One region of the Nocardia sp. NPDC058705 genome, then DNA from elsewhere that is predicted to be linked to it. Evidence: riboswitches for the same ligand, from Rfam matches in the RefSeq annotation. Region 1 holds a riboswitch; the other holds the start of a gene.
The links. Region 1 has a riboswitch for cobalamin ahead of ACFW6D_RS26710 (FecCD family ABC transporter permease). Riboswitches for the same ligand answer to the same signal wherever they lie in the genome.
Positions count from the first base shown of each region.

Region 2: linked by a shared signal. The riboswitch ahead of cobN (cobaltochelatase subunit CobN) and the one ahead of ACFW6D_RS26710 (FecCD family ABC transporter permease) in region 1 are both predicted to bind cobalamin.

Region 1 is NZ_JBHYRN010000030.1:2,145-12,372, forward strand. Features, by position in the region: gene ACFW6D_RS26705 (ABC transporter ATP-binding protein) at 1-250, opposite strand, end outside; gene ACFW6D_RS26710 (FecCD family ABC transporter permease) at 322-1,353, opposite strand; cobalamin riboswitch at 1,387-1,509, opposite strand; gene ACFW6D_RS26715 (ABC transporter substrate-binding protein) at 1,595-2,686, shown strand; gene ACFW6D_RS26720 (ABC transporter permease) at 2,686-3,546, shown strand; gene ACFW6D_RS26725 (ABC transporter ATP-binding protein) at 3,522-4,286, shown strand; gene ACFW6D_RS26730 (LLM class flavin-dependent oxidoreductase) at 4,283-5,632, shown strand; gene ACFW6D_RS26735 (MFS transporter) at 5,688-6,932, shown strand; gene ACFW6D_RS26740 (TIGR03086 family metal-binding protein) at 7,073-7,654, opposite strand; gene ACFW6D_RS26745 (helix-turn-helix domain-containing protein) at 7,716-8,468, shown strand; gene ACFW6D_RS26750 (alpha/beta fold hydrolase) at 8,552-9,697, shown strand; gene ACFW6D_RS26755 (TetR/AcrR family transcriptional regulator C-terminal domain-containing protein) at 9,698-10,228, opposite strand, start outside.
Region 2 is NZ_JBHYRN010000001.1:632,116-642,343, reverse strand. Features, by position in the region: gene ACFW6D_RS02815 (precorrin-8X methylmutase) at 1-544, opposite strand, end outside; gene ACFW6D_RS02810 (Lrp/AsnC family transcriptional regulator) at 588-1,025, opposite strand; gene ddaH (dimethylargininase) at 1,158-2,057, shown strand; gene ACFW6D_RS02800 (low temperature requirement protein A) at 2,094-3,278, shown strand; gene ACFW6D_RS02795 (RNA ligase (ATP)) at 3,365-4,456, opposite strand; gene cobG (precorrin-3B synthase) at 4,538-5,836, opposite strand; gene ACFW6D_RS02785 (hypothetical protein) at 6,144-6,818, shown strand; gene ACFW6D_RS02780 (MerR family transcriptional regulator) at 6,852-8,417, shown strand; gene ACFW6D_RS02775 (hypothetical protein) at 8,551-9,033, shown strand; cobalamin riboswitch at 9,176-9,303, shown strand; gene cobN (cobaltochelatase subunit CobN) at 9,338-10,228, shown strand, end outside.

The sequences.
Region 1 (10,228 bases):
CGGGCGGACTCTCGTCCTGCGCCACGAGCGCCACCGCTGCTGCCCGGCGACGGGGCCGGAGCGCGTGCAGTACCTGCCCGTCCACGAGGACCTGGCCGTGTTTCGGCTTGTCGACCCCGGCCAGCACCCGTAGCAGCGTCGACTTGCCGCTGCCGTTGGGCCCGACGATGCCGACGATCTCGCCGGGTCTGATCGAGAAGTCCGCCTCGGCAACGATATTCCGGCGCCCGATCGCGCAGGTCAGGGCCACGGCCCGCAGTTCGCCTTGCGGCCTCGCGCTGTGCGAGGAACCAGGCTCGTGCGGTCGGCCGAATGCCCGAATCATGACGCGCCGAAGTGGTAGCGGCGTCTGCCCATCAGCAGGAGGAAGATCGGCGCGCCGATGAGGCCGGTGAGGACGCCGACGGGGATTTCGGTGGGGCGGACCAGGATTCGGGTCGCGGCGTCGGCGATCACCAGGAACAGGGCGCCGCCGACAGCGCAGGTGGGGAGTAGGTTGCGGTGGCGGGGGCCGACGATCATGCGTGCTGCGTGGGGGACCACGAGGCCGACGAAACCGATGCCGCCCGACACCGCGACGAGTACCCCGACGAGCACTGCGAGCAGTACGAACAGGCCGATGCGCAGGTGGCGCACCGGGACGCCGACCGACGACGCGGTGTCCGCGCCGAGGGTGAGCGCATCCAACCAGCCCGCGATCGCAAAGAGAATCGCGCCGCATGCCACGACGACCGTGCAGGGTAGGGCGAGGGTCGTCCAGTCGGCACCGGCGAGACTTCCGAGCAGCCAGAACAGCACCGACTCGGCGGCGGCGGGATCGGTGCTGCGGAAGACGAGGAAGCTGCTGAACCCGGCGAAGGCCGACCCGAGGACGGTGCCGGTGAGCACCAGCCGCAAGGGGGTGAGACCGCCTTGCGCCAGCGCGATCAGGAAGACCAGCGTCGCGGCGCCGAGCGCGCCGAGCAGTGCACCGCCGGACAGCGCCCAGATGCCCGCACCGGCGAACAGCCCGGAGGTGATGACCGCGGCCGCGCCGACACCGGCACCGGACGAGACGCCGAGCAGGAACGGATCAGCTAGGGGGTTGCGCACCAGCGTCTGCATTGCCGCGCCCGCCAGTGCCAGGCCGGCGCCGACCACCGCGGCCAGCAGGGTGCGTGGCACTCGGAGTTGCCAGACGATGGTGTCGATGCCGAGGTCGGCGGGTGTCGCGCCGGTGAGCCGGGCGAGGAGGGTGTCGAGCACCGCGGATACGGGCACGATCTCCGCGCCGAATCCGGTGGCTGCGATCATGGCAGCCAGCAACAGCGCCCCGAGCAGGGGTAATGCGAGCGAGACCCGCGCACGGGTCATCGCGAAATCTCCACAGGCAAGGCGCGGCCCTTTCAGAGGGTGTCCCGGCGAGGGAGGTCTGACTTTCGCCGCGAGGCGATCACAGTGGCGCGACCGTTCCGGAGTTACACCGGATTCCCGCACCCGCCGGGGATGACCCCGTGACTGTACAAGGCACGCGGTGCCAGGCCCGCCGCGAGCCCTTCGAATCACGGCAACGCTAAAGGTATTCGGCGCGGGGCGCTGTTGATTCAATCCCTGTATGTACCGACCGAACACCTTTCGACCCGGCCTGCGTGGCCGCGCCACCGCCGCGCTTCTCGCGGTGGCAACCGTTGCGACGCTCGGCCTGACCGGCTGTGCGCAGGGCAATGACGCACCGGTCGGCACCCCCGATACGCCGCTGCCGACCGAGGTGCCGGCGGGGACCACGCTCGTCGTCGCCGATCAGCAGGAACGTCTGCAATCGGCGCTGCGGCTGTCGGGTGAGCTGGACAAGCTGCCGTTCAAGATCGAGTTCGCGAACTTCGTCGGTGGCCCGGCCATCCTGGAGGCTTTCCGTGCCGGTGCGGCCGATGTCGGTCAGGTCGGTGATGTGCCGCCGATCCACGCGCTGGCGGCGGGGCAGGACGTGCCGATCGTCGGCTCGTATCAGACCAACCCGAAGGCGATGAAACTCGCTGCCGCACCGGGTCGTTCGATCACAAAGCTCACGGAACTGAAGGGTAAGAAGATCGCGTACGCCGAGGGCACCGCTCAGCAGGCGGCGGTGTTGAAGGCGCTCACCAAGGCCGGGCTGAAGCCCACCGATGTGGAGCTGGTCCGGCTGCAGCTGGCCGAGTTCCCCGACGCGGTGCGAACCGGTCAGGTCGATGTCGCGCCACTCATCGAACCCAATGTGACCCGGTTCCTGCGCACCCAGGGCGCCTCGCTGATCCCCGATTCGGAAACCACCGGCATCTACAGCGGTCTCGCCTACTTGTACGCGCGCCGCGCGGTGGTCCAGGATCCGGCGAAGGCCGCCGCTACCCGGGCCCTGGTCGGCGCGTTCGTGCGGGCATGGCAGTGGACCAACACCCATCGCGAGGAGTGGGCGACCAAGTACTACGTGGGGAGTCAGAAGGTCAGTGCCGAGGATGCCGGGCGGATCGTCGAATCGCTGGGCACCTACACGTTCCCGCACCTGGACCAGCAGTTGATCGCCCGACAGCAGACCACCATCGACGCGATCGACGCCGTGGGCGAGCTGCCCAAGAAGATCGAGGCCGTCGACGGTTTCGATCTGCGGTTCGACGCGGCGGTCACCGAGGCTGTCACGGCCAGTGGGGCGGCGTTCGCGCCGGCGGCGAGCTGATGGCCACCCTCGATGCCGGTGTGCTGCGCCGGATCAGGACGAGCACGGCCCCGGTCGAAGCCCTTGCACCGCGTGGGCGAGGCAGTCGCAGGCTGGGACCAGGCAAGCCGATTCCGTTCGGCTTCGCCCTCGGTCCGGTGCTGTTGATCGGCACCTGGGTGATCGGCTCGGCGATCGGCGCCATCGACCCGGAGACACTGCCCGCGCCGTGGACGGTCGCGCAGACAGCGGGTGAGCTGATCGCCGACGGGCAGTTGCAGTCCAATCTGCTGACCTCGTTGCAGCGTGCGGTGATCGGGCTCGTCCTCGGGGTGGTGATCGGTGTGGTGCTGGCGCTGGTCGCGGGGCTGAGCCGGATCGGCGAGGCGGTGGTCGACGGTCCGGTGCAGATCAAGCGGGCGATCCCCACACTGGCGCTGATCCCGCTGTTCATCGTCTGGTTCGGGATCGGCGAGCAGATGAAGCTGATCGTCATCACGACCAGCGTGCTCATTCCGGTCTACATCAATACTCACGCCTACCTGCGCAGTGTCGACGCGCGCTATGTGGAACTCGCCGAGACGGTCGGGCTGTCACGGTGGGGATTTCTGCGGCGGATCGCGCTGCCGGGATCGCTGCCCGGGTTCTTCCTGGGGCTGCGGCTGGCGGTGACCATCTCCTGGCTGGCGCTGGTGGTGGTCGAACAGGTCAACGCGACCAGCGGGATCGGCTACCTGATGACGCAGGCGCGCACCTACGGCCAGATCGACGTGATCGTCGTCGGCCTGGTGATCTACGGGCTGCTCGGACTGTTCGGCGACCTCGCCGTGCGGGCAACGGAACGAAAGGTGCTGGCATGGCGACAGACACTGGGCGACTGAGCTCCGACGAGCGGGTCGTCGTACGCACCCACGCGCTCACTCGCGGCTTCGGCACGCGAATCGTGTTGAACGGCATCGACATCGAGATCCGGCGCGGTGAGTTCGTGGCGCTGCTCGGGCGCAGCGGTTCTGGCAAGAGCACATTGCTGCGGGCGCTGGCCGAACTCGATTCCGAGGTGCCCGGTTCGGGCGAGCTGACGGTGCCGACCCAGCGGGCGGTGGTGTTCCAGGACTCGCGGTTGTTGCCGTGGGCGCGGGTGCTCGACAATGTGGTGCTCGGGTTGACCGGGCGCGATGCCGCGCGGCGGGGGCGCTCGGCGCTGGCCGAGGTCGGCTTGGCCGGGCGTGAGAAGGCTTGGCCGCGTGAGCTTTCCGGTGGTGAGCAGCAGCGGGTGGCGCTGGCGAGGTCGCTGGTGCGTGAGCCGGAGTTGCTGCTGGCCGACGAACCGTTCGGCGCACTCGACGCACTGACCAGGATCCGGATGCACGCCCTGCTGCAGGCGCTGTGTGAGCGGCACCGGCCCGCCGTGTTGTTGGTGACCCACGACGTGGACGAGGCCGTGCTGCTCGCCGATCGGGTGCTGGTGCTCGACGAGGGCGCGATCACGATCGATCAGCGCATCGAGACGCCGCGTCCGCGCAGGCACGCGCACCCGGAGTTCGTTCGGTTGCGCGAGACGCTGCTGGCCGGACTCGGCGTCGACACAACGGAATTCGAGAAAGTGAAGCAGGCGTCATGAGTGCACCCCGTCAACTGAGTCTCAACGCGTTCATCTACCCGTCGGGCCACCACGAGGCCGCCTGGCGCCATCCCGACAGCAGGCCCGACCGGATCTACGACGTTGCCTACTACCAGGAGATCGGACGCACCGCAGAGGCGGCGAAGCTGGACGCGGTGTTCTTCGCCGACGGTCCCGCTCTGCGCACGGACGTGCGACACAATGCCGCGCCCGGCCTCGAGCCGATCACCCTGCTCACCGCGATCGCTTCGGCTACAACACATCTGGGCCTGATCGCCACCGCGTCGACCACCTACTACGAGCCCTACAATTTGGCGCGACTGTTCTCCTCGCTCGACCACATCTCCGGTGGTCGCGCGGGTTGGAACATCGTCACCACCGGAACCGACCTGGCCGCGGCCAACTTCGGGCTCGACCGGCACCCGGATCACGCCGAACGTTATGCCCGCGCACGGGAATTCGTCGACGCGGTGGTCGGGCTGTGGGACAGCTGGGAAGACGATGCGATCGTGCTCGACCGGGCGGTCGGGGTGTACGCCGATCCGGACAAGATCCATCCGATCGACTTCGTCGGCGAACACCTCAGCGTGCGTGGACCGTTCAACTCGGCGCGCACACCGCAGGGGCGTCCGGTGTTGGTGCAGGCGGGGGCGTCGAACGAGGGTCGCGCCTTCGCGGGCAAGTACGCGGAGGCCATTTTCACCGCGCATCAACGGCTTTCGGACGCGCAGTCGTTCTACGCCGACATCAAGTCCAAGGCGGCCGAGTTCGGGCGCACCGCCGACGAGGTGAAGATTCTGCCGGGGATCAGCCCGTTCATCGCCGACACCGAGGCTGCCGCACTGCGTTTGGAGCGGGAGTTCAACGAGCTGACCGTGCCCGAATACGGGATCAAGCAGTTGGAGTCGATCACCGGAACGTCTTTGCGCACTCTCGCTTTGGATGAACCGGTGCCGGTGGAAGTATTCGCGGGGGCGGGCGATGTCACCGACAACGCGCGCAGCAGACTACAGGTGGTGGCGGGGATCGTCGAGCGGGAACGGCCGACGCTGCGCGGATTGCTGCACCGGCTGGCGGGCGCGCGGGGTCACAGAGTATTCGCGGGGACACCCGAGCAGGTGGCTGACACGATCGAGGAGTGGTTCACCCAGGGCGCGGCAGACGGATTCAATGTGATGCCGCCGTATTACCCCGGTGGACTCGAGGTGTTCGCCGAGACGGTGGTGCCGATCCTGCAGGAGCGTGGGCTTTTTCGCACCGAGTACAGCGGGACCACGCTGCGCGATCACTTCGGTCTCGCTCGTCCGCAGAGTCGGTTCGCGCAGACGCCCGTTGCCGTCGGATGAGGGCTGATTCCGACGGAAGTTGTTGTCCCGGTCGAGGTAACCGCGGCGGGCGGCGGTGAGTGCGGTCACGGTCGACACCGAACCGCTGCAGTTGCGTTCACTGGTGTGGCCGGTGTTCGCGCCGATGGCGTTGTACGGCACCGGTGCCGGGGCCGCCGCGCCCATGTATGCCTGGCGCGCACTGGATCTCGGGGCATCGGCGGGTACGGCGGGGCTGATCGTGGCGCTCGGCGGGCTCGGGATGGTGCTCGCCGATCTGCCTGCGGGGCGGATCGTCGCCAGGATCGGGGAGCGGGCGGCGATCGGGGTCGGCAGTGTATTGGGCACGGTCGGGGTGCTCGCGGCGATCTTCGCGCCGAATCTTGTTGTGCTGGCGGTGGGTTTGCTGCTCAACGGTGCGGCGGGCGCGGTGTGGGGGTTGGCGCGGCAGACGTATCTGGTGTCGGTGGTCGCGCCCGAGCAGCGCGGGCGAGCGATGTCGGCGCTGGCGGGTTCGCACCGGCTCGGGTTCTTCTGCGGGCCGTTCCTCGGCGCGGCACTGGTGCACGGGATGGGGCCGGTCGGTGCGCTGTGGTTGCAGTTGGTCACCATGCTGGCGGCCGCGGTGGCGATGGTGGCGATCCGCTCGAGCGAGATCAGCGATCCGTCGTCGTTGCGGCCGGTGCACACGGTGCTGTCCGAAAACCGCAGGGTGCTGGGCACTCTCGGCCTCGCCTCCGTCGCCGTCGGTGCCGCACGCGCGTCCCGCACGGCCCTGCTGCCGCTGTGGGCCGCCCACCTCGGCATCGACCCCGCCGCCACCAGTGTGCTGTTCGGCCTGGCCGGTGCGGTCGACGTACTCATGTCCTACCCGGCAGGCGTATGGCTGGACCGCGCGGGCAGCCGCGTCACCGGCACCGCGTGCGGAATCTGCTTCGCGCTCGGTTACGCGGCATTGCCGTTCACCACCTCGGTGCTCACCATGGGCGCGGCGACCATGCTCCTCGGCCTGGCCAACGGCCTGAGCAACGGCTTGATCATGACCGTCGGCGCCTACGCCGCACCTCCTGACCGCCGCGCGGAATTCCTCGGTGCTTGGCGCCTGACCCACGATGTCGGCGCGTTCGCGGGGCCGGTCGCGGTCGGTCTCGTCGGCGCGCTGGCGGGGCTCGCCGCCGCGGGCGGGCTGATGGCATTCAGCGTCGGCCTCGGCGCGTTCGCGATGTATCGCTGGTTTCCCGGACATGTGAGATCGGCCCGAGAGGCGTTGGGCGGCAACGAGGTCGGCGCGAATGAACCCGAGCGGGTTCGGCGCCGATGAGGACGTAGTGCCCGCCCCTGGACCGGTGATGGTGCTCCGTCGGCGTCGGTGGGACGGATGACCGCCCCGGCCTCGGCGGACCGGTTGCGGTTGCCCGATCGCCGCGATCGGATACGGAGAAACCGTGAGCGTCGACGCCGTCAGAGCGCCGAACTACAGGTCCAAGCGGGGTTGCGTCCGGTGAGCCCGAGGATGCGGTCGAGCAGCGGTGCGCCGGTGTCGATGGGAATCTCCGGGCCGTAGATGCCCAGCTCGCGGCCCTGTTCGGCAGTGGCGGCGGTGTCGTTGTAGGTCTCGCGCAGCAGGTCGTCGTCCCAGTGCACGGTGGTGCCGACGGCGCGGGCGAGGTCCCAGCCGTGCACGATCAGCTCGCCGACGACCATGCCGCCGACCAGCGGCGCGGGCAGCTCCATCGGGCCACCCATCCGGGTGACGCCCTGCCAGGCGTCGGGCCGGCCCCAGGCGGCGGCGAGGTCGGTGAGCTGGGTGTCGAGGGCGGCGGCCCAGTCGCCTGTGGTCAGATCGACCTCAGGCCCGGGGGCGATTTCGCCTTTGCGTGCCGCGCCGATCAATGACGGACCCCAGTGCAGCAGGTGGTTGAGCAGGGCTCGGACATCGAAATCGGCGCACGGTGTCGGGTCGGCGAGCCGGTCCGACGTGATGGTGCGGAGGATCTTCGACAGCGGTTCGGCGGCGCGGGCCACCCGTTCGTTTTCGGACATACACCGAGGTAACCACCGCAGCTGGGCGTTGTCTTGAACAAACGCGACATACACTCGCCGCGTGGAGCGCGATCCGCGGGAACTCGGCGGCGCCTGGCGCGCGTCGCAACGCCATGCGTTCGCCGCGCCGACCGGGGAGCTGACGCGTTACGTCGCGCGGTATTGGACGGTCACCTGGGACTACGAGCAGCCGTACCGGCAGCTGGTGGTGCCGTTGCCGAACGTCCACCTGAGCTTTCGCGAGGGCCGGGGCGAACTGCACGGGCCGTCGTCGTCACACGTCTACCGGGAGCTGTCCGGCGTCGGGACGGTGTTCGGTGTCGCGTTCAGACCGGGTATGTTCCGGCCGTTTCTCGATGGGTCGGTAGCGGGGTTGCGGGATCGGATAGTCGATGCCGCAACAGTTTTCACCGGCGAACTGCCCGCGCCTGTCGGTGTCGAATCGGTCGAGCGGTTTCTTGTCGGTCACCTTCCGACGCCTGATCCGCAGGCCGACCTCGCCGCGCGGATCGTGGCGACGATCGCCGAGGATATCGCCGTGACCAGGGTCGATGTGCTCGCGCAGCGGTTCGGGCTGAGCGTGCGGGGGTTGCAGCGGTTGTTCGCCGAGTATGTCGGCATCGGGCCGAAATGGGTGGTGCGGCGGTATCGGCTGCACGAGGTCACCGAGCGGCTCGCCGAGGGCGTCGAGATCGACTGGGCGGTGCTCGCCGCCGAGCTGGGTTACGCCGATCAGGCGCATCTGAGTCGTGAGTTCCGCACGATTTTCGGGGAACCGCCGACCCGGTACGCGCAGCGCTATGAGCAGGGGTGACGCCACGGGAGGTTGTGGGCGGGTGCGGCCGCGGGCCGCGATGGTGACCGGCGGGGGCTGATCGACGCCCCTATGGTGGAGTTATGTCGTCATTCGATCGGCATCCGTCCACCGTCGCGGACTTCGACGATGCGCGTCGGCGGGAACGGTTGCGCGAAACCCGGTTGGGCCACGCGTGGGGCCGCCTGCGCCGGACGCGGCTGGCGGTGTTACGAATTCTCGGGGTGCTGCTGGTCGCGATGATCGTGTTCGGGCAGTACTGGGTGCACGATGTGGTTCCAGAACGCGAGCGACTGGCCCAGACCACGCCGGAGTTGCTGCCTGCGAATCTGCCTGCGGATTCCCGGGATTGGGATACAGCGGTGGTCGATATGGTGGGGCTCGGGGGAGTCAACGCAGTGCCGACCGCCAAGGCACTGCCCGCGCTGAGTCACCTCGGGGTGGTGTGGGCGGTGCGCTACGACAACGCGGGTATCGACACCAAGGTCATCGCCGACATGATCGTGCGGGCCGCCAGGTACGGCAATGTGCGCAACATCGTGCTGGTCGGGCACAGCATGGGCGGGATCGTCGCGCTCGAAGTGGCGCGGCATATCCACCTCGGCAGTGACCGGCGACTTGTGGCCGTGGTGCTGGACTGCACGCCGATGGACCTGGACGCGGTGCGCCCCGAAAGCCGCAGTCGCGGTGCTGATCTGGTGCGCTGGGTGGGCTGGTTGCCGGGTGCGCGGGAGAGCAGGCTGCTGCGCTTCGCGGTCGAGATGTCGGTTCGGCGTGAACGTTTCGCGCAGCCGAGCGGCCTGTTCTTCGATGTCGATTTCAACGCTTTCGGGAAGGCGGCCTCGGAAGTGTTGCGTGACAAGATCTTCTCCCGTGACGCCGCGAGCAACGGGTTGATCGAGGCTCAGTTCCTGGCGATCGTCGCGGGCGGCGGTACGGCGGATCTGCGGGCGCTCGGCAAGCCGCATCCGGACAAGCGGAACCCGGCCATCGTGTTCATCCGACCCCGCGATGCCTCCCGTGACGGCGTGGTGGACGTGGCGTATTCGCACGAGGTACTCATCGAACACGCCGGTGGCGTGAACGGCACGCTGTCGGTGGTGCGGCCGCGTCAGACCGAGCACGCGAATCCGATTCAGCGACCCGGCGAATACAACGAGGTCATCCAGGGGCAGGTGCTGCCGGTCGTGCGCCGCTTCCAGGAAGCCAATCGCAACGATCCGCCCTGATCAGCGCACTCGGGTACCGAGAATGGTGCGCACGCCCGCGATGAACAGTTGCAGGCCGAAGTCGAATCGAGCTGTGGGGTCAGGGGTTTCGAGCAGGGGCGTGTTGTCTTCGGGGAGGGCGCCGACGGAGTCCATCTGCATGCGCGACTGCTCGTCGACGGTCTGGCCGAGCACGTAGTAGAGCAGGGTGTAGGCCGTGAGATCGGCTTCCTCCCTGGTCATGCCCGCACGAATGACGATGCCCGCCAGACGTTCCCGCGCCTTGCTCGTGGTCAGCCGCGAGGCGTAGGTGGCCGATACCAGTTCGGCGCCGTCGCGGTAGGCGAGCAAGCAATCACGCAGGCGATGGGCCAACTCGGTGAGTTGTTCGGGCCATTCGGTGGCGGTGATCGGCTCGTCCATCGGAGCGAGAATCCGATCGGCCACCGCGCCGAGCAGGCTCTGCTTGTCCTTGACGTGCCAGTACAGCGCCCCCGGCTGCACCTGCAGTGAGCCGGCCAGCCGGCGCATCGTCAGGTCGGCGAGGCCGTA
Region 2 (10,228 bases), on a different contig from region 1:
CGAACTCGATCAGCGCCTGCTTGGATTCGGCGGCCCCGATGAACCCGACCGGGATGCCGATGATCGCGGCGGGTCTCGGCGCGCCTGCGTCGAGCATGTCGAGCAGGTGGAACAGCGCGGTCGGCGCGTTGCCGATGGCCACCACCGCGCCGTCGAGCTGGTCGCGCAGCAGTTCCAGCGCCGCCACCGACCGGGTGTTGCCCAGTTGTGCGGCGAGGTCGGGCACGCGCGGGTCTTTGAGATTGCACAGCACCGCGTTGTCGGCGGGCAGGCGCTTGCGGGTCACACCCGAGGCGACCATGTTGGCATCGCAGATGATCGGCTTGCCCGCGTGCAGGGCGGCGCGCGCGGCGGCGACCACACCGGGGGAGTAGGCGATATCGGCGGCCAGGTCGACCTGCCCGCAACCGTGGATCATCCGCACCGCCACCCGCTCGACATCGGCGGGGAAACCGGCGAGATCCGCTTCGGCGCGGATCGTCGCGAACGAGCGCCGATAGATCTCGGCCCCGTCGGTGAGGTAGCTGGCACGCACGTCGGACATGCCGACAACCCTAGAACCTGGGTCTGACGTGGTCTCGCGCGGCTCAGGTGCGGGGGCGTTCGAGAATGCGCGACATCACCAGCGAACTGCGGGTGCGCCCGACCCTGGCGTTCTCCCTGATCCGTTCGACGGTCACCTCGATCTCGGCCATATCGGTGGCCATCACGTGCACCAGCGCGTCGGCCTCACCCGCGATCGTCCACACGCCGACGACCTGCGGAATAGGTTCAAGGGTGCGGCGTAGCTCGGCCGGGGAGATGTTGTCGCGGTAGTAGACCTCGACGTAGGCCTCGGTCGTCCAGCCGAGCGCGGCCGGGTTGACCTGGGCGGTGAATCCGGTGATCTGGCCGCTCGCGACCATCTTGTCGACCCGCCGTTTCACCGCGGGCGCGGACAGTCCGACCACCGAGCCGATCTCCTGGAACGAGGCTCGGGCGCGGACGAGCAGTTCGGCGAGAATGCGGCGATCGATATCGTCCATGTTCGTTCCCCTTCTCGATGGCGCAACGATCATCCATTCTCGCACCAGAATGCACAACGAATAGGTGTTACCCGTGCAATGGACAGGCGATTACGGTCGTGGAAACCGTCCGCGCAGCCGCCAGGAGTCCTGATGACCGCCGCCAGCCCGCTTCGCACATCAGCGTCCGCGCCGCATGTACCAGCGTTCACGCCGCACGCACCCGCGCGGACCGCTTCATCGCGCCGCTACGTGCTGTGCCGTCCCGATCACTTCGACGTCACCTACGCGATCAACCCGTGGATGGATCCGGCCGCGCCCGTAGATCGGGCACGCGCACTCGCCCAGTGGGAGATCCTGCGCGCCACCCTCGAAGCGCACGGCCACACGGTCGAAACAGTGCCAGGCGAACCCGGTCTGCCGGATATGGTCTTCGCCGCCAACAGCGGCATCGTGATCGGCGGACACGCCCTCTCGGCCCGCTTCGCCCACCCCGAACGCGCCGCCGAGGGCCCCGCCTTCCACCGTTGGTTCGCCGCCCGCGAACTGCGCGAGCTGACCACCGCGGCCGAAACCAATGAGGGCGAGGGCGATTTCGCGTTCGCCGGGCAAAGGATTCTGGCCGGTGTCGGGTTCCGCTGCTCGCTTTCGGCGCACGCGGAGGTCGAGCGGTTCTTCGGGATCCCGGTCGTGTCCCTCGAACTGGTCGACCCGCGCTTCTACCACCTCGACACCGCGCTCATGGTCCTCGACGACGCGACCATCGCCTATTACCCGGCGGCATTCAGCCCCGCCGCCCGCGAGGTGTTGACCGCGCTCTACCCGGACGCGATCCTCGCCGACGACAACGACGCGGTTTCCTTCGGTTTGAACGGACTCAGCGACGGCCGACACGCCTTCCTCGACCCCGGCGCCACCGGCCTCATCGCCCAGCTGCGCGAGCGCGGATTCGTCCCCGTTCCGGTCGACATGTCCGAACTGCGCAAGGGCGGCGGCGGCGTGAAATGCTGCGTGCTCGAGCTGCACACCCGCCGCGACACGACCGCCGGGTAGCCCGACCAGCACGTCATCCGCCCACATACTGGGCGGATGGTGACTCCTGCGCACTCCACCGAAGAGCGGCGCGCCAGTTGGACCGAGCTGTTCTTCGACCTTGTCGCCGTGGCGGGCATCGGCCAGCTCACCCACCTGCTGCACCGCGGGCCCTCGTTGCGCGAGTTCGGTCTGTATGTGGTGCTCTACCTTGCCTTTTGGGTGGTGTGGGCGTGCGTCACCGTGTACAGCAATGTCGCCGGCGAGCAGGCCCGCACCACCATGGTGTTCGGCTGCATGTTCGGTCTGTGCGTGATGATGGCCGCCGTCGGTGGTGCGCCCGACGAGCACATGAACGTCTTCGCCGCGATCTATCTGCTGGTGCGGGTGGCGTCGTCGATGGCGTGGCGGCGCGGTCAGATCGTGGTGGACTGGCCGATCGCGCAGATCGGCGCGGGCACGGTGCCGTGGCTGGTCTCGCTGTGGGTGCCCGCGCCGTGGAAATTCGTCCTATGGGCGGTGGGTCTGGCGATCGACCTGTGGATCATGTTCGCCGTCGACTCCGAACGGATGATGGTCGATGCCGAACGGAAGGTGCGGGCCCGATTGCGCCGCGGCCCGGGTCGGAAATCGCGTGAGGTGACGCCGCCGAAACTGCAAGCGCTGCGGGCCGACGCGCCGCACTTGGGGGAACGGCTCGGCCAGTACCTGATCATCGTGCTCGGCGAGGGCGTGATCTCGGTGATCGCGGCGATTTCGGTGGAGGAATGGACGCTGTCGGTGTGCGTCATCGGGGCGGGGGCGTTCCTGTGCCTGATCGCGATGTGGGCGCTGACCTTGCGCTTCGGGTTCGTGCCGCGCCTGATGGGGGAGGCCGGGGAATCGGTCGGACTGCCCTATCAGCGGGTGATGGCCGTGCACTGCGCGATCAGCGGTGCGATCGCGACGGTCGCGGGCGGGTTGGGCCTGGTCGCCGCCCACCCGTCGGGGCATCTGCCTGTCGGGCTCGGCTGGGTGCTCGGCGGTGGCCTCGCCGCGTTCTTCCTGGTGTGCGGCCTCGGCGGAGTGCGTAGCGCCGGAGCGCGATGGTTGCTGCGATGGCCGGTGCCGTGCCTGGCGGTCGCCCTCGTGCTCGGCTGGGCGGCGCCGCATATCGGCGGGATGTGGTTGGTGCTCGGGGTGATGGTCACCCTCGCGGCCGCCGTGGTTTCCGAGACCTCACGCACCACCGAAGGCCGCTGAACAACCGCGCTACGCGCACACTTTCCGCGGAATCGGTCGGAATTTCGACCGAAGGAGGTGTTTGTGTGCGCGTAGCGCGGTGGGGCTCACTCGTACTCGGTGCCGCCGTCGCGCAACAGGTACCCGGCGGAGACGATCTTGCCGATCGCCCGCCCACCGAGAACCGGCGACTGCCGCTCGACGGCGGGCCGAACCACCAGTCCCTCACGGATATTGGTGCCCGAGCCGCTGACCGTCTCGGTGCCCTCGGCGAGCTCCATCAACAACTCCGCGTCGTAGGCGCCCTCGTAGAGCACCGGGACTCGGGGCAGGGTGAGGCCGAGATCGTCGAGCAGGGCGGTGATCTCGTGATGGCCGAGCCAGCGCACCGGCTGCCCACCCGCGTCCACCGCGATGTCGAACAGGCCGAACCCGAGCGAGGTGTCGTGCGCGGCGGACGCACCGTAGTGCAGGTCCTGCACGCCGGCGCCGTACACCTCACCGAAGAAGCCGACGCGGTCGGCGTCGAGCGCGGCGGCGAGCTTGCGGACGGCCTCGTCGAGCCCGTGCGCGCGAACGGCCCGCCAGTACAGGTTGCGGTCGGCCGCGGTCAGCGACAGCGAACGACCACCGACGCCCTTGGACGACACCAGGATTCGGTCACCGTCGCGCACATAGGTGAGCAGGCAGGCGGTGCCGTGGATCTTCTCTGTCGCCACCACCGGCTCCCCGGCGCTGAAGATGTCGGGGAACCGCTTGATGTTCTCCACGTCGACCCACGGCAACAGATCCGGCGCCGACTCGACTTGTCCCGACATCGAAACCGGCACCGGTGGAACCCATTTCACGATTCCGAGCGACTCAGCGAAATCGGTGCGGTCGTCCGCGGCCACCGCGAGATCCACCCCGTCGAGCGCGCTCGGCGTGCACACGATGCCCTGCGAGATCTCCCCGCGCAGTCGCACCGCCTTCACCCGATTGTGCAGCGAACCGGCGAGTTTCCCGGTCAACCCCAACTCGTCGATCAGCGCGTCGGGCAACACCGACTGCTCCGGAATGTAGACCGCGAAATCCCCGGTCGTGTACCGCCCCTTCGCGACGACGGCCCGATACAACCCGACCTGGGCCAACTCGAGCCGATCGGCATTCGGATGCGGAACAACGACGAGCCGCTCGGCAGTCACCTGCAATGTGGACATGGAAAACCCCCTCGTAGTGAGAAGGCAAGAGTACGAAAGGATCCCGGAATCGTCGATCGAGTTTCGCCTGCTCCGCGCAGGTCAGGGTGTGGTCGTCGGAGCGTCGGTGTCGACGCGGTAGCCGTGCTCGGTGGCGACGACATCGGTCACGGGTCCGCGGGGGCGACCGCAGCGGCGCTCACACCCCGACCAGTGCTGGCGACCTGCCACGGTGACGGCTTCGGCCGCGACGAGTTCGTCGGGCACCGGACCCTCGCAAGCAGCGGTCGCGGTGACGTTCTCGGGATCGGCCGGTGCGGTGGTGTGCTCGGTCGGCCGCTCGAGTGTCGCCGCGGCAGCGGTCGCCTCGGGCAGAACGCGATCGGATTCGACGGCGGCGGCCAAGTCGGCGCGGACGTCGGTGTGGGATTTGGCGCAGCCGGGGCGTCCGGCGCAGGCGCTGACCTGGAGCCAGGGGGAGTTCGCGTCGAAGATCAGGCCCAGCGGGGCGAGTACGCGGACGACGGTTTCGGCGGGGCCCTCGTCGAGGTCGGTGATCACCAGGCTGCGCCACGGGGTGACGAAGACGGGGCGTTCGACGGCGGCGAGGAATTCGGTGGTCCTGGCCGAGAGGGTGCCGAGTGGTACTGCGGCGCCGAGGGTGACCAAGCCGTTGTCCTGGTCGAGCCAGCCGATCGGAATATCGTGTGCCGCACCGAGTTCGAGAGGTTCGCCGACGGGGGAGCGGTCCAGCGTCTCGACTACCGACTCGACACCGCCCGCGATCTCGTGCAGCCGCCACTGGCCGGTGTCGCTGGTTCCGCGCAGGTCGAGGAAGCCGCGCGCCGCGTCGAGCATGACCTCGACCGCCTCGCCCGCGGTGACCCGAAGCCCGGTATCGGAGCCGGCGAGGAGCAGCGCGAACTCGTTGTCGCCGACGGCGTGAATGCCGATGTCGCCGTGCAGGGTGCTCACATCGCCGCGACCGTCGTCGAGGGTGAACAGCACTCGGCCGGGCAGCTCGCCCAGTCGCGGATCGGCCAACAGCCCGGCGTCGAGGTCGACCGCCAGACCCCGCACATCGGCGAAACCGCCGATTCGCCCGGACAGCGGCGAGGCCACGATATTGCGGACCCGCTCATGGGTCTGGCTCGGCAACAACCCAGCCGTACCCAATCGCAGGGCGAGTTCGGAGGCGTCACGCACCTGCCTGAGCTGGATGTTGCCGCGCGAGGTCAGCTCGAGATTGCCGTTGCCCAGGTCGCGCGCCGCATCCGCGAGGGTCTGCAACTGCGCCGATTCGAGCCGGCCACCGGGCACGCGGATCCGCGCCAACGGCCCGTCGGCGGCTTGGTGCAACCGCAGCACTCCGGGGCAAGAATCGGGCGCACTCCTGGTCATGAGCCCAGCCTACGACGCACCCGCCACTGCGCGTACCAGCCGTCATCCGGCCCAGCCCGTTGGGCGCGCGGAGGCAGACCGACTCGCGATGGTGGGGACTTGCCGACGCGGCGAGTCCCGACTCGCTGCTGGCGGGACGAAGCCCAACCTGGCGTGCAAGGGGTTGCGGACGTGCCAGGGCCCGGCCCGAAGCGGTGGGTTGCCGACGTGACGAGCGCAACTCGCGTGACTGCTCGTTTCGGGGGTAGTCGCCTAGGGTGAGTGGCGGATCCTTCGCCGGCCGAGTACTGACAAGGAGAGTCGCCGCATGTTGCGTGAATTCGTGGACAAGCGTGTAGTTCCAGCCCTCGACAGGGTCGCGAAAGCGCAGGCACCGGTCGTGAATCGGTACGTCGACTGGCTCGGCAGCAGGCATCCCGACGACGCGCCGGTGGAGATCGTGCGGCGGCTGTCGCGCCAGTACCTGGTCGTCGTCACCGCCAGTGGTGTCACCGTCGGGCTCACCGCCGCGGTACCCGGCGTCGGCACACTGATCGGCCTGGCCGCGACCGGTGTCGACACACTCGTGTTCCTCGAAGCGTCGTCGGTGCTGTCGGTCGGCGCCGCCGCCGCGTACGGGCTCGACCCCGAGGACCCGCGGCAGGCGCACCTGGTATCGAAGGTGGTGCTCGGCGAAGCGGGCACGAGGGTGCTCGACGAGACCGCGGGGCACAAGACCGGTCAGTGGCTCTCCGTCGTCACCGACCACATCCCAGGTCTGTCGTCCATGCCCGACTCGCCTGCCAAGCGCTTCATCGTGAACTACCTGGTCAAACGAGGTCTGTTGCTGTTCGGCACCCTAATCCCCGCCGGTATCGGCGCGGTGATCGGCGGCGTCGGCAACAACGCCCTCGGCCAACTGGTGATCGCGAACGTGTATCGCAACCTGGGCACGGGATCCCCGGAAATGGTCGCCGCGGGTACCGACCGCCCCACGACTTGACCTTCGACCAACTCGAACCCCGAGGATGAATCGGTGCCCGACACCGAGCTGATCACCATCGGAGCGTTCGCCCGCGCCTGCGGCCTGAGCGCCAGCGCCCTGCGCTTCTACGCCGACGCGGGAGTCCTGACCCCCGCCGTCATCGACGAGGCCACCGGCTACCGCTACTACGCCCCCGACCAGTCCGCCCCGGCCCGTCTCCTGCGCCACCTCCGCGCCGTCGACATGCCGCTGCCCGCGGTCACCGCCCTCCTCACCGAACCCGACCCCCTCCGCGCGATCGCTCTACTCGACCACCACCTCACCGACCTGGACCGCCACCAGGCCACGATCCGCACCGCCGCGACAGCTGCGCGCGCCGCACTCCTCACCCTGCACGGATCGGAGTCCGAACTCAGCGGCGGGAGTAGCGATCAGGGTGCCGCCGCGACTGCCACCCGCGACGCTCGCCTCGCTTCGCATGGATCGGATTCCGAACCCGGGAGCGGGGGTAGCGATCAGGGCGCAGCGCGACTCGATTGCTCGGCCGATGGCCGTTCGATGGGCGCCTCGGCAGTCACCGCATCGCCGGTCGCCATGGCGCGCAACGCAGAGCACAGGTTCGAGGGTGCACCGAGAACTCATCGCGACGACTTGTGGGTGAGCGGACCGGCGCTGGCGGCTGCGATCGACCAGGTCGCGACCGCTACCGTCGCCGACCCGGCCATGCGGGTGCTCGACACGATCCTGTTCGAGGCGAATACGCAGGAATTGATCCTCACCGCCACGGACCGCTACCGGCTGGCCACCAGGACCTTGCGTCCGACCCGCCCCGCCGTGACCCCGTGGACGGCCACGATCGACGCCGAGGATCTCCGCTCAGCGGTCTCCTGGTTGCGCCGCCAATACTCCGTGGCCATCGCACCGACGCCGGACGGTATCGAGTTCGCCACGGCCGCTGAGGATTCCGATGCCAGCTCGGTCGCTGCTCGAGGTGGCGGGATAGCCGGCAGCGTGAACAGCGAGTTCGGCGCGGCCCCCGACGCCCGCCACTGCCGTTGTTCGGCCGAGGACTTCCCCGACTACCGGGCGATGCTGGCAGCGCTCCCGCCGGTCCGCACCAGAGTCGTGCTCGCCCGCGCGGATCTGCTCGACGCGCTCGAAAACGCCAGCGCGCCAACGGTGGCCCTGCGAATGTTCCCACCGAGCACTGTGATCGTCACACCAGGCGGCAGCGTACCGCGACAGGACGACCGGCTCGCCGACGTGCACGATACGGGCGGCGAACGAGTCACGTCCGGTGCGTCGATGCCGGACGGGCTTGGCCCGAGCGGCGCACCACGTAGTGCGGGCGGCGCCACCGGCACGGCGGCCTCGGAGCGGTACGCGAACCCTGAGAAACCTCTGGTTCAGGTAACCGAGCGAGCCCTGCCCGCAACGATCACCGGCCCGTCGATGACGCTCCACTTCACCGTCACCACCCTCTACCCAGCCGCCGCGGGCGCTGTCGGTCCCGACGTGATGCTCGACCTCATCGCCTCGGACCTGCCCGTCCTGGTCCGCTCCGCCGACGACGGCGCACTGTCGACGCTGACCATGCCATGCGAACCCGCCCGATGAACCTCCGCTGACCCGAGCGGTTCGCGCCACGCCACCTCATCATCGGCAGACCCGCCCATTCGAGTCCGCCACCTTCGGCGACCCGTCGATGTCGTCAACACCATGCCCACCCGAACTCGCCGAGGAGACCCCGATGACCACCGCCGACCCGATCATGACCCGAATCACCCAGGGCGTCACCGACTTCCGCACCGGTGAGGTTGACCGCGCCCGCACCGCCTTGCTCGAAACCTGGGCCGATATCGGCGTCACCGGCGACCCCCTGCACCGCTGCACCCTCGCCCACTACCTGGCCGACACCTACGACGACCCGGCCGAAGCTCTCGTTTGGGACGTCCGCGCCCTCGACGCCGCCGACGCCCTTACCGACACCCGCTTGAACGACCACCACGCGGGCCTCCAGGTGGCCGGCTTCTACCCCTCCCTGCACCTGAACCTCGCCGACAACTTCCGCCGTCTCGGCGCCTTCCCCGCCGCCACCCGACACATCGAAGCCGCCCGGGAACGCCTGCACACCCTCGGCGACGACGACTACGGCGACACCATCCGCCGCGCCCTCACCGAAGTCGCCACCGCAGTCACCGTCGGGGACACCACCAGACGTCCCACCCACTGACGACGGCGGCCTGGATGCGGGTGACCGACCGAGCAGATCAAGATCACCAGGCTCTGGTGGTTTTTCCTTCTCTGGTGGATTCAGTCGGCCGATGCCGCCACCAGGGCCTGGTGATCACCTGTCCAGCAGTGGGTACGGGCTGGAAAGTTGCGGGCGGGACGGGCCCAGTAGCATCGACATGCTCGGCGGGTGACGAGGAAACCGGTGGAAATCCGGTGCGGTCGCGCCACTGTGAACAGCCAGACCCTCTCCGGCGAGCACCGCAACCTGCGATGGGCGCGTAACCCGAGGAAGGTCTCACCCTGTGATCCTGCTGCTGTCCACCTCCGACACCGATCTCCTGAGCGCCCGTGCAAGCGGCGCCGAGTACCGCTGGGGCAATCCCGCCCGGCTGCTCGTGGAGGACCTGCCGGAGCTGCTCGACGGCGCTGATCTGGTGATCGTGCGGATCCTCGGCGGCAAGCGCGCCTGGGAAGAGGGCTTGGACGCGATCCGGGCAAGCGGGGTGCCGATGGTGGCGCTGGGTGGTGAGATCGCGCCCGACGCGGAGCTGATGGAATGCTCGACCGTGCCGGTCGGTGTCGCGGCCGACGCGCACAACTACCTCGCCGCGGGGGGCGCCGAGAACCTGCTGCAGCTGCACAATTTCCTGTCCGACACCGTGCTGCTCACCGGCCACGGTTTCGAACCGCCCGCCCAACTGCCCACCTGGGGTGAACTCGACCGGTCCGCGCGCATCCTCGAACCGCACGCCCCGACCGTCGCCGTCGTCTACTACCGCGCCCAGCACCTGGCGGGCAACACCGCCTACATCGAGGCGCTGTGCAAGGCGATCGAAGCCAAGGGCGCGCGGCCGTTGCCGGTCTACGCGGCCTCGCTGCGCACCGCCGAACCCGAACTCCTCACCCTGCTCGGCCGCGCCGACGCCCTCGTGGTGACCGTGCTCGCCGCCGGTGGCAGCAAGCCCGCGACAGCCTCGGCCGGTGGTGACGACGAGGCATGGGACGTGGCCGCGCTCGCCGCCCTGGACGTGCCGATTCTGCAGGGCCTGTGCCTGACCAGCGGTCGCGCGCAGTGGGAGGCCAACGACGACGGCCTGTCGCCGCTCGATGTGGCGACCCAGGTGGCGGTGCCCGAGTTCGACGGCCGCATCATCACGGTCCCGTTCTCCTTCAAGGAGTTCGACGCCGACGGC